One region of the Pseudoalteromonas piratica genome, then DNA from elsewhere that is predicted to be linked to it. Evidence: predicted binding sites of a transcription regulator. Region 1 holds the regulator's gene; each other region holds the start of a gene.
What was found. The regulator sigma-54, encoded in region 1, starts transcription at its own class of promoters, with help from an activator protein. The targets are predictions, from matches to a motif close to GTTGGCACGNNNNTNGNNT.
Positions count from the first base shown of each region.

Region 2: OM33_RS12580 (HAD-IIB family hydrolase) is a predicted target of sigma-54. The motif match lies at 1,482-1,500, and genes of this name have one in related genera.
Region 3: OM33_RS07010 (flagellar assembly protein T N-terminal domain-containing protein) is a predicted target of sigma-54. The motif match lies at 1,864-1,882, and genes of this name have one in related genera.

Region 1 covers NZ_CP009888.1:461,543-465,912, forward strand. The annotation lists gene lptA (lipopolysaccharide transport periplasmic protein LptA) at 1-57, shown strand, start outside; gene lptB (LPS export ABC transporter ATP-binding protein) at 54-779, shown strand; gene OM33_RS02000 (RNA polymerase factor sigma-54) at 859-2,355, shown strand; gene hpf (ribosome hibernation promoting factor) at 2,378-2,665, shown strand; gene ptsN (PTS IIA-like nitrogen regulatory protein PtsN) at 2,667-3,125, shown strand; gene rapZ (RNase adapter RapZ) at 3,141-3,992, shown strand; gene OM33_RS02020 (HPr family phosphocarrier protein) at 4,002-4,274, shown strand.
Region 2 covers NZ_CP009888.1:2,710,826-2,715,195, forward strand. The annotation lists gene OM33_RS12580 (HAD-IIB family hydrolase) at 1-1,438, opposite strand, end outside; gene OM33_RS12585 (lipid-transfer protein) at 1,722-2,891, shown strand; gene OM33_RS12590 (YbaB/EbfC family nucleoid-associated protein) at 2,963-3,289, opposite strand; gene dnaX (DNA polymerase III subunit gamma/tau) at 3,335-4,370, opposite strand, start outside.
Region 3 covers NZ_CP009888.1:1,544,310-1,548,679, reverse strand. The annotation lists gene flgA (flagellar basal body P-ring formation chaperone FlgA) at 1-450, shown strand, start outside; gene flgM (flagellar biosynthesis anti-sigma factor FlgM) at 582-899, shown strand; gene flgN (flagellar protein FlgN) at 903-1,316, shown strand; gene OM33_RS07015 (LPP20 family lipoprotein) at 1,340-1,804, opposite strand; gene OM33_RS07010 (flagellar assembly protein T N-terminal domain-containing protein) at 1,917-3,062, shown strand; tRNA gene OM33_RS07005 (tRNA-Arg) at 3,318-3,394, opposite strand; gene OM33_RS07000 (FlgO family outer membrane protein) at 3,475-4,041, opposite strand; gene OM33_RS06995 (FlgO family outer membrane protein) at 4,052-4,370, opposite strand, start outside.

The DNA.
Region 1 (4,370 bases):
TCAGATAACCAAGTAAAAACCATCATCAATACACAAACAAAACAAGGCGAAAAATGAGCACATTAATTGCCGAAAAGCTGGCAAAAAGTTATAAATCACGTCAAGTTGTTAAAAATGTTGGTTTAGAAGTAAAAGCCGGCAGTATTGTTGGTTTACTCGGTCCTAACGGTGCAGGTAAAACAACGACGTTTTATATGATTGTTGGTTTGGTTCCAAGTGATATGGGCTCAATTCGCATTGATGATAATGACATAACACTTCAACCTATGCATAGCCGTGCACGATTAGGCATCGGCTATTTACCGCAAGAATCGTCAATCTTCAGAAAGCTTACCGTTTATCAAAACATCATGGCAATTCTTGAAACCCGTAAAGATCTTAATCGCGTACAACGAGAAGAAGCGCTCGACGATTTACTTGAAGAATTCAACATCGGCCATATTCGCGACTCACAAGGTATGGCACTTTCCGGTGGTGAACGCCGACGTGTTGAAATCGCTCGCGCTTTAGCCGCAAACCCTAAATTTATCCTGTTAGATGAACCTTTTGCTGGTGTTGATCCTATTTCAGTGATAGATATAAAGAAAATAATTGAGCATTTAAAAAATCGCGGCATTGGCGTACTGATTACTGACCATAATGTGCGTGAAACCCTTGATGTATGTGAGAAAGCTTATATTGTTTCTCACGGAGAATTAATTGCATCAGGCACGGCGGAAGACGTTTTAAATAACCAAAAAGTTCGTGATGTATACCTAGGTGAACAATTCAGACTATAGTAATAGTGAAAGCACTTCCTAATTGGAGTTGAATTGTTAACCAACAGCTTGAGAAATAGAGAAGGATTAGAATAACTACATGAAGCAATCGCTACAGCTTCGCCTTGGGCAGCAACTAACAATGACTCCGCAATTGCAGCAGGCAATACGCCTACTGCAATTAAGCACGTTAGATTTGCAACAAGAAATACAAGAAGCCCTAGATGCCAATCCTTTACTGGAAGAAGACAACGATTTCAGTGACGACACCAACAATAATGAAAACACTGAATCGAGTGCTGATGACTCAACAACGAGTGATGACTTCGAAGCACCTGTTAGCCAATCTGAAATAGAATCCAGCGACGCCTTAAACAACGAAAACCTTTCCGACGACCTTGCTATGGACGTCTCTTGGGATGATTACATCAGCGCTGCGCCAGTTTCAGTGAGCAGTGCACCGGCACCAGAAAATGACACCATCTACCAAGGCTCAACAAGCGAGTCACTGCAAGACTATCTTATGTGGCAATTACGCTTGACGCCGTTTAGCGATAACGATGAAGTAATCGCAACCACTATCGTCGAAGCTGTGGATGATTCAGGTTACCTTACGCAAAGTACAGAAGAAATTTTAGAAGCAGTACAAAAGTCTGAAGATCAAGAGCAAATTGAACTAGATGAAATTGAAGCGGTACTGAAACGCGTTCAGCTTTTTGATCCTGTTGGCATTGCTGCTCGCTCGCTACAGGAATGTTTATTGATCCAACTCAATCAGTATGACAAAAATACTCCTTGGCTAAGCGAAACAAAAAGCGTAATCTCAAACCATATGGAACTTTTAGGGTTAAGAGACTATCGTACCATTATGAAGAAGGCCAAACTCAAAGAACCTGAGTTAAAAGAAGTCTTAACATTAATACATAGCCTTAATCCAAAACCAGCTGAAAGCATCATTCGTGAAGAACCTGAATATGTGGTGCCAGACGTTTCAGTAAAGAAAATAAAAGGCCGCTGGCGTGTTGAATTAAACAATGACAGTATGCCAAAAATACGGGTAAATGAGCAGTATGCTGCACTGACTCGCTCAATGAAGTCAGGTACTGACAGCCAATTTATTCGCAACCATTTACAAGAGGCTAAATGGTTTATTAAAAGCTTAGAAAGCCGCAATGACACTTTATTAAAAGTAGCCAATTGCATTGTTGAACAACAACAGGCATTCTTTGAATATGGCGATGAAGCTATGAAACCAATGGTTTTAAATGATGTCGCCGAAATGGTGGAAATGCATGAATCGACTATATCGCGAGTAACAACGCAAAAATACATGCATACACCACGTGGCATTTACGAATTGAAGTACTTCTTTTCAAGCCACGTTAGCACAGAAAATGGGGGTGAGTGCTCATCCACAGCGATTCGAGCACTGATCAAAAAGTTAGTAGCTGCAGAGAATCCTGCCAAGCCATTAAGTGATAGCAAGATTACTGACCTACTAGCTGAACAAGGAATTAAAGTGGCGCGACGCACAATCGCTAAATATCGTGAGTCGCTATCCATACCACCGTCTAATCAGCGCAAATGCCTGATCTAGACCATATAGAAGGAAAATGCTTATGCAATTAAACTTAACAGGTCGTCACGTAGAAATTACTGATTCTTTAAGAGACTATGTCACTAACAAATTTGCAAAACTTGAGAGGCATTTTGATCACATCAATAACGTGCACGTTATTCTAGATGTTGAAAAGTTATCACAAAAAGCAGAAGCAACGATGCACGTTAATGGCGGTGAACTGTTCGCATCTGAAGCACAACAAGATATGTATGCAGCAATTGATGGCTTGGTCGACAAACTTGATCGCCAAGTAATAAAACATAAAGAGAAATTATCTCGCCATTAAAATGAAATTAACTGATATTATTGCTGAGGACTGCGCTAAAACCGCGGTCCTTTTTAATAGCAAAAAACGTCTCTTCGAATTTATAAGTGATCTCGCACATCAACATGCGCCAGACATTACTTCTCAAGAGTTTTTAGACGCTTTACTACAGCGTGAAAAACTCGGCAGTACAGGTATTGGTAAAGGACTTGCAATACCCCATGGTCGTATTGATGGCCTGCAAAACACTATTGGCTTTTTAATTGTAAATCAATCACCTATCCCTTTCGATGCCATTGATGACAAAGACGTTGATGTGTTTGTTGTACTGCTCATACCAGAGCAAAACTGCCAACAACATCTACAGACTTTAGCCACTATCGCTGATAAACTAAAAGACAAGCAATTTTGTCGTCAGCTACGTCATGCTGAGAACAATCATCAGCTTTATCAAGTTATTAGCAGTGAAGCGAGTAACTAACGTTAGGAGATTTAAGTGCAGCTAATTTTAATCAGTGGCCGTTCAGGCTCGGGTAAAACCGTTGCCCTAAGAGTATTGGAAGACCTCGGCTATTATGTTGTTGATAACATCCCTGTAAACCTGTTACCTTCTTTAATCCGAACTGTTTCCGACAAATATGACAAAATCGCTGTAAGCGTTGATGCACGGAATATGACAAAAGAGCCGGAAGAGATTGAAGAAGTACTCGATTACCTTCCAGGTTTTGCCACCCCAACACTATTTTATCTCGACAGTGATGAGCACACGCTGATTAAACGCTTTTCAGAAACTCGCCGGTTACACCCGCTGTCTCTAAATAATATTTCGCTCGAAGAAGCGATTGAAGCCGAGAAAAAGCTGCTTGATCCCATTGCATCAAAAGCCGATATATTTATCGATACTACTGATTTAAGTGTTCACCAGTTAGCTGATAGTATTCGTGAAAAAATACTTGGTAAAAAATCGAACCAGTTAATTATTACGTTTGAATCATTTGGCTACAAGCATGGTATTCCAAAGCATGCGGACTATGTCTTCGATGCGCGATTTTTACCTAACCCCCACTGGGAGCCACATTTAAAACCGCTTACTGGACTTGATCAGCCAGTTATTGATTTTCTTGCTAATCAACCTGTTGTGCACAAGTTTGCGTGGCAAATACAGACATTTATTGAAACCTGGTTACCTCATTTAGAACGAAATAACCGCAGCTATTTAACTGTAGCTATTGGTTGCACTGGTGGACAGCATCGCTCTGTTTATTTGGCGCAAACTCTGGCCGAAAGTTTTGCTAAGCATCATAAAAATGTAAAAGCGCATCATCGCGAGCAAACCAAGTCTAAGTGAGTAGGTAATATGGCAATCGAAAAGAACTTTTTGATTATCAACAAACTGGGGTTGCATGCGCGTGCAGCAACCCAATTGGCCAAACTAGCAATGGCATTTGATGCCAAAATTAGCCTTACTCAAGGTGATAAAACAGCTGATGCTGATAGTGTATTAGGCTTAATGCTACTTGAAAGCTCGCAAGGAAAAGAAGTATTAGTCCGTTGCGATGGACCCGACCAAGATGCTGCTCTTTCAGCAATCGGTAATTTAATTGAAGCCAAATTTAACGAAGACGAATAAACTACTCACTTAATTAAAACTTTTAACAGCATTAATGCTACAATAAATTAAGACAAGTAAACTCTATAAATCAAAGAGTTGCAAACATTCACTCCA
Region 2 (4,370 bases), 950 kb from region 1:
TTTCGCGCATGCGTTTTATAAATGCCTTTTTCTGGCAAGCATCGCCTAACCATTGCAGCGGCTCTGAGTAATGACGGAGTTTGGCTTTTTCTGCGTCTTTTTCACTTAAGCCTGTAAGTATCGCAAGCTCGCTATTTGTCATTTGGGCAAAGCCCTGATAAAGGTGTGCAAAATCACTGGCGTGCTGTTTTAACTGACTTAACCAAAAGCTGCGGGGCTGACCAAATTCTTTAATGTAGAATTCGCCAAATTCAATCAAGCCTGTTGGCTCAATTAAATTAGCTTTTAGCCATTTTTTGGGTAGAAACACGGCGGCACCATTTTCCACAATAAACGGCGTGCCAAGTCCTAGCTGAGCGCGAATTGCGATAATTTCTTTATAGGTTTTGCTGGTGCAAGGGATAATAGGAAAGTCCAATTCGTGGCATAAAAACACGCTAACTTTTGCAGGCTGAAACTCATAGCTGTAATGATCAAGCAAGGTGCCGTCAAGATCGGTAAATACTGCGAGTTTTTCAGGAAAACAGAGCTGTTTAAAACGCCCTGTTACCTCAACTATTTTGCGTGTTTCATTAAGGTGCAAGGTGATGTCGGTGGTTTGGCTAAACTCAGCTAATCCAACACGGGTGAGTCTTTCAAAAAACAGCACAAAGCGCTCTATTTGTTGCTCACTCATAATTTTATTGGCTGGCAGTTTATCTTGTTGCAAACGCAGTTTGGCCTCTTGCTCTTTGCGCCACTGTGCCACTACATCAAAACTCGATGCTTTTAGCATAATCCAGCGGTCTACCCGCTTAAACACATTTTGGTAAGTGCCGTTAAGTTGATTATTAACATATTCTCGCCATGTACCGTTTTGGTCTTCTATTGCTTCAAGCGCATTTATCGGTGCTTTTAAAGCATCTTGTGGTTCTGCGTTAAGCCCTACGCACCACCCCTCTAAAATAATCACATCGGGGGCTGAACTCACTTTGGTCCATTTATCTGATGGGAATGGATTGTCAGTGGCTTTATTAAATCGGCGAATAAACAAAGGTCGCTTTAGCGTTTTTCGCGTAAGCTCTGCTAAGTCGTGCTCTAACTGCGTGATTTTGTGAGTACCCGGTACACCACGAGTATTCAAAAGTGGATGAACTTTTTCTGCAAGTGCCTCTCGCTCAGTGGCTGATAGGTAATAATCATCGAGTGAAATCGACACCACATTTAAGCCAAAATACATGCGTAAATATTGGTTTAAAAAGTCTGTAAGTGTGCTTTTGCCTGAACCTTGGCAGCCGTTTATGCCAATCACTAATGGCTGCTTTGTTCTATTTTGGTGCAGTGCAATTTGCTCTGCGATGGGTGCATACCAAGTTTTTATTGTTTTTTTAACTTCCTGAGAAAGCGAATGTTTTTCTATAAAATGAGAGAGAAACTTGGCAGATAGCGCTTGCACCATAATAATGCATCCTTAAAACGTTTTAATAAACTATCTATTAATAACTCAAGGAATGTGCCAAAGCATACCAACTAGCAATGTGACTTGCATAATATAAAGGTTTTCGTAATTTAAATTGCGAACTATTGAAGCGTCGTTTTTATAGCGTTATTTTTGCTGTTTATACGTTCCATAACCCAAACAACGTATTAAAAAGTAAGCTATTTAGTTAAGATTTAAATCACTTAATACTTGGTATTTAATGTAAAAATAAAATTCAGATAATAAAAACAATAGGCTGAAAATGAAAAATGTAATCGTTGCTGGCGTCGGTATGACACAGTTTTGCAAACCTGGCCAACAAGAGCCATACCGTGTAATGGCTGCAAACGCTATTAGATTGGCACTTGCTGACGCTGGGATTAATGTAAGCCACATCGAACAAGGCTATGCAGCTTATATTTATGGCGATAGTACCTGTGGGCAACATGCATTTTATGATGTTGCACAAACTGGTATTCCCATCATTAATCTTAATAATAATTGCTCAAGTGGCTCAACAGCCCTCTATACTGCACGGCAAGCAATATTGTCTGGTGAAGTTGAGTGTGTTGTGGCTTTTGGCTTTGAGGAAATGCAACCTGGCGCGTTAGGATCACATTGGTCTGACAGAGAGAACCCGTTTGATAGAGCCAATGCAGTGTATGATAAATTTGGTATTCCAAATGCACCGATTGCGCTACGTGCATTTGGTGCAGCCGGAAAACATTATATGGAAAAATATAATGTAACCAGCGAGCTTTATGCAAAAGTGGCCGTAAAATCACGAAGTCATGCCATTCATAACCCTTATTCGTTATTTTCAACGCCACTTACCGTAGAAAGTGTACTTAATGACAAAATTATTTTTGATGACTATATGACACGCACTATGGCGTGTCCGCCTACCTGTGGGGCTGCTGCTGTCATTCTGTGTAGTGAGGCATTCGCTAAAAAACATGCGATTAAATATGGGGTGAAAATTATTGGTCAAGCAATGGCAACCGACACCCAAGAGTCATGGCAAGATCCAATTCTCTCTGTTGGCGCGGATATGACTAAACGCGCCGCCGAAAAAGCGTTTAACCTCGCAGGTGTTTCTCCTCAAGATGTTGATGTAATTGAATTACATGATTGCTTTACCACCAATGAAGTAATTAATTATGAAGCACTTGGATTATGTGAAGAAGGCGAAGCAATAAAGCTTATTTCAGACGGTGATAATACTTACGGCGGTAAGTTTGTGATTGGCCCCTCCGGAGGTTTGATGTCAAAAGGTCACCCTATTGGTGCAACGGGTATCGCACAATGTGTTGAATTAAGCTGGCATTTACGAGGCCAAGCAGGAAAAAGACAAGTTGAGGGCGCAAGATTAGCATTACAGCATAATGTGGGCTTGGGTGGCGCTGTGGTAGTTACTCTTTACCAAAAGTAGTTTTGAATTCTGATAAATATAAAAATAGCGCCAAAAGGCGCTATTTTTATAAACATTAAATGCTTTCTAAATTAGAACGGCATTTTGAAGCCAGGAGGCATCTGCATACCACCAGTTACGGTAGCCATTTTCTCTGCTGTGCCTTCTTCTACGCGGCGAACTGCATCGTTGATTGCTGCTGCAACTAGATCTTCGATCATTTCTTTGTCGTCTTCCATTAGTGACTCATCAATGTCGATGCGACGCACATTATGGCTACCTAGCATAGTTACTTTCACAAGGCCTGCGCCTGCTTCACCAACCACTTCCATATTTTTAATTTCTTCTTGGGCTTTTTGCATGCGCTCTTGCATTTGCTGCGCTTGCTTCATCATGTTACCCATTCCGCCTTTAAACATAATTTTTCTCTCTTTTAATGCATGGCAGCTAGGCTACCAACAAAATTATAATGCCTTTATTGTACCTTCATCTAGCTCTGCGTCAAAGTGTGTCATGAGTTGAGTGATGATTGGATCGTTTTTAATGGTATGCACGGCTTGTTGATGACGAAATGCATCAATCTTTTGCTGAATTTTAAACGGCGTATGTTCAACTACATCGTTAAATTCTATTGCGAGTTCAACCTGCAAATTTTTTAATTGAGATAACGCTTGCTGTAATTGATTGCGAAGCATTGGCGAATCTAAGTGCTTTTGCTCAGAATCGACTAGCAAATTAACCTGTGCACCCTGCTCTTGGTAAATACTGTGCAATGCAAATTGTCGCACGCGACCACCCAGCCCCATTGTTTCAATTTTATTTGCCCACTCGTCTTGCTGATGGGCAAAACGTTCTTGCGAAATTGGGCTTTCAAAGCCTTCAATTATTTGTGGCTCTGGTGCAGGTGCAACTTCTTGCTTTGGCTCTGGCGCTAATTGTTCGATTAACTCAGGCGCCACATGTTTTGTTTCACCACGGTATTTTTCAAGAGGGCTTTGTTTTGGTTTTGCACCATTTTCGCCCCTTTGCTGGGGCTCAGTCTTTTTTATCGATGTTTCGCTACCATCCGGTTGAATAAGTGAACCAGAACCAGATACATTGCGACGCGCTAAAATTTTAGCAATGGCTTCGGCTTCGTTATTAAAGCTTTGCTCAAAACTTGGCTGTTGTGTTTCTTCAGCAATAGGCTGAGCTGGCACAGCAGGTTCACCTTCTTGCACTGGTGCATTGTCAAACTGTTGCTGTTGCTGTTGCTGTTGCTGTTGCTGTTGCTGTTGCTGTTGCTGTTGCTGTTGCTGTTGCTGTTGCTGTTGCTGTTGCTGTTGCTGTTGCTGTTGCTGTTGCTGTTGCTGTTGCTGTTGCTGTTGCTGTTGCTGTTGCTGTTGCTGTTGCTCAAACATTGCAGGCGCTGGCGATTGCGCTGTCAACTGCTCAGCTTGAGCAAGTACATCATCCATTTGTTGATTTACTTGTTGCTCTAATTCAACTTGCGCTATCTCA
Region 3 (4,370 bases), 1.1 Mb from region 1:
CGGCAATCTACTATAAAAATTAAGTGTTTAGATCAAAATAGTTGGCAAGTTTTCGTGCATACACGCCAACAAGAGTTAATTGAAGTAATTACTGCAGCTAAAGGAATTAGCAAAGGTCAAAAAATTACAGCCAAACATTTAACAACTAAAAAGGTTGCCAAACACCTTACTCGCTCAAATCAATTTAAATCCAAAGAGTTTTTGATTGGTGGCCGCTCAAAGCGTAATGTTCGCGCGGGTCAATCTATCAACTACAATTACATTTGTAACGTGTGCAAAGGTGATAAAGTGACGATTCTTGCAAGTTTTAAGGGCATGACAATAAAAACACAAGGAGAGGCACTCGAAGATGGCAGAGTTGGTGACAATATTGCCATCCGAAATGTTAAATCTGGAAAAAAGATTCAGGCCCAAGTAACCAATGCACTTCAAGTTGAAGTAAACATTTAACGCTGTACTAAAAGATGAAATTCAGGTTAAATAACAAGTTAGAAATTTTTAAAAATTATCTACTTTTTTACTAAAGGTTGTACCTTAAATGCCGATAACTAGGATGAGAAATCTTAGTAGAGAGAATTGTCATGGTTAATCAAATAAATCAGGGTTCAAACAGCCAGGCTAATGTCAGGCTTGAGAATACCAAACAGCAAGCAACTGACTCAGCAAAACAAGTGCAAGTAAATACTGCGACAGCTAAAGCAACAAGTGATTCTGTAAGCATTACACCTCAGGCTCAACAGCTTAAAAAGCTAAATGAAAAAGCTGAGCAATCTTCTGGTATTGACCACAAGAAAGTGAATGAGCTTAAAAAAGCCATTGCAAATGGTGAATACAAAATTGATGCTGAAAAGCTTGCTGAAAACATCAACAAATTAGAATTTAAACTTTTTGGTCGATAAACAATGAGCTTAGAACAGATATTATCGCAACAACTCGATGAGCTAAATAACATGTCTCAGCTTTTAGAAAAAGAGCTAGATGCTATTGTCTCACGCGATCATGAAAATCTAATATCTGTTGTAGAAAGCAAAGTTGAATCACTTCGTTCAATTCAACAGCGCGATCAACATATCGCTAAGCTTTTTGACCAAGGAGACACTGATATCTCATCTTTTAAAGATGAAATCAGTCAAATTAATCAGCTACTTGCTGATTGTAAAAAGCAAAACGATGTAAACCAGGTGGCAGCAAACCAAAGTCAACTAGCGTCACAAAAATTAAAAGACATTTTATTTGGCAAGAATCAATCTGGATACGATAAAACGGGTAAATCAATCTCTCTACCTAACCCGATCGCCAGAGGGTTGAAGGCGTAATAGTTTTGAAAAAGTGACTCATGCTAAAAGTAAGTCACTTTTTTTACGCTTCTCGGTCTAGTTTGACCTACATACAGATCGTGCACCAGCTTCATATCCAGCTCAACTTCTGTAGCATAAGTATCACCAACCGCATAACTTTTAACAACCTTAGCCCCTCTTACAACCCCTTGAACTCGTACCTTTAACGAGTCGTTGTTTGCAACCATGCCTTGTACACTTGTTTGCGCGTCAACTTTTTGTCCATACACTTGTTCAGCCAGTTCGCGATATGCCTCTAACTTAGATGCTTTCATCGCCATAATCGCCTTCTGCTGTTCGGTACTGCCGGGCTGCAAACTAATTGGAGCATAGCCAACTGCATATAATACCGGGAAATTTTCTGGCGTTTGATACTCATACTCAACATGTTTATCAAACATTTGGCTACAACCACCCAATAATATACACCCTGCAATAACGGTTGTTTGAAAAAAAGAATGTGACATATCACTCACCATAGAAAAATAATCTATGTTATTAAAAGCAATTTTTGAGCCAGTCTAAGCTTGGTATAGAAATTGAATAAACAAGGTATCATTAAAATGAGAGAGTAAAACCATGCGCTTAATCGCACTGATGATGTTTGCAAGCTTTTCAAGTCAAGCAGTTTGGTACGAATCAACTGGTGAAGCCAAAATAAGAAACGGCAACATTGAACAAGCAAGATTAATGGCCACTGAAGATGCAATCCAACAAGCATTACTCTTCTCTGGTGCGCAAGTTTCAAGTTTACAACAAGTGGTAAACGGTATTTGGCAAGCACCAACAACACAAATTTACTCACATGGCGCGATTAATCAAATTGAAGTAATTGATGAACTGCAATCTTCTGACACATTATCTATTTCAGTGAGAATTGATATTCTTGATGACAGTGAAACTTGTCAAAACTCATCATTAAAGAAAAATATTGCTATTACACGCGCTGGTTTTAAGTTTCCAGAACAAGCAACTTATGGACAAATATTTGAACTTCCAAAAGCTTACAGTGACAAATTGATAACCCATTTATCTCAATTCAATCATTTATTTAATACAAAATCTGATATTAATCGCAAGCTAAATACAAAGTCATTATTCACCGCACACCATGATGCGAATACCAGTAAATTAATTCAACAAATTGCCGACCAAAATAACAGTCAATTTGTGTGGGTGTCTCAGATTGATGATGTTTCATTAGGTGAGCAACAAAACTCATCGTTATCTTTTTGGCAAAATAAAGCATTTGAGCGCTTCTTTACCTTAAACACAGCCTTGTATAACGGACTGACTGGCGAGTTAATAACGCAAAAGCACTATGACACTTTTGCAACGTGGCAAACAAAAAAGTCAGCTCGAATCGATGTGAATAGCGAAAGATTTTGGACCATGCCTTATGGCCAAGCTATTACAGACATCAACTTAAAGTTAGGACAAGATTTAGCAAGTGATTTAGCGTGTACCCCCGCACAAGCACGAATTTTAAGCATCGACCATGACACAATCATCATTAGTCTTGGCTCTGAAAACAACTTGGTTAAAGGTCAAAAGTTACATGTCGCATTGCGCAAAGGGTTTAATCAGAAGCAATTGATCATAAATACTGATTATCAGCTTCGAGTTACACAAGTTAATCAAAATACTGCGATTGCCAAAGTCATTGGTGATAAATTACTAGCAAATGTGCAATTGGGTGATTTGGTTACACTCGCTAGTTTTTAACGCGTGTATGAAGAATCATCTTACTCAGTGGATGCAAAACTACCAACAACGTAAACAGTTATATTAACGGTATCAAACTGAGTTTAAATGCACTCACTTTAAGAGCCATTAAATAGTAATTGAACATTTGATCAACCTACCCGGCTTTAAAGTAATTACCTACTTTTTTGCACACTAATATCCAGTAGTAACTACCAATAAAAGTAAAATGATGAAAGTAAACCATAGCGTTTAAGGTTTTTTAGAGTTGAGTCTTGGCGTTCCCGGCAGGAGTTGAACCTGCGACCCTTCGCTTAGGAGGCGAATGCTCTATCCAACTGAGCTACGGGAACTTTAAAGATTAAAAATTGGACGCCCGGAATGAAAGTTACGTTTAAGTTCTGAATTAGCTCAAACAAGTTCTTTTTATTATTTAGTTATCAAATGCAACACTGTATGGAATAACGTATTTTGCGCTCGCTAGGATACTCTGGTTTTCTAAACTAGTAATCCTCGAGTTTATAACAACGCCATTTTCTTTATACAATAATGTCCCACTTAAAACAGCATTAATATGCCCTTTGGTATTTAATTGTAAAACATCCCTTGAATAACTGTAATCTCCGCCACTATCAATGCGCATCATGGGCATAACTTTATGATCAACAACATTCAGACCAAACGCTTGTATTTCCGTAAGCATCGATTCTGCTAACTGATTACCAAGTCGACTTGCGGTTTGCAATGAACCGTCTAAGTCAACAAATGAAGACACCGCTAACCTAACTGCATCTGGCTCAGCATTTAGATTCTCTATTAGCTTCATAGCCAACTGTTCAACATATTCATCTAATAAATAATCATTAATTGGATAAATACGATAAGAAGGGTGATAAATTTCGACTTCGCTCACCACAGGTGCTTCTACAGGGGGAGTTTGTTGAGTATTACTGATGCAGCCGGAAAGAAAAGCTGCAGTCAAAATGCACAAATATTTCATAGCGGCCTCATTACCCTTTTCGAAGCGGGATACCATCATTACTTTTTGTATTCTGCAATGACTTAATTGCGTAATCAGGAACAAGCCCTTGAGCTGAAGCAACTACAGCCTTTGACTTTATACCAATTATTCTGGCGTTAACCAGATACCCTTTTTGATGCTTTGTTAAGGTACCCGATAAAACGTAATCAATTGGGAGATCTGCTCTAAGTTCCATATAATCTCGGCTAAAAATAAAATCACCCTCTTCGCTTATTCTGAAAAAATCTGTGGTTTTATAATCTAAGACTGGCAATCCAAATTTATGAATTTCGTGCACAAAACTCTCT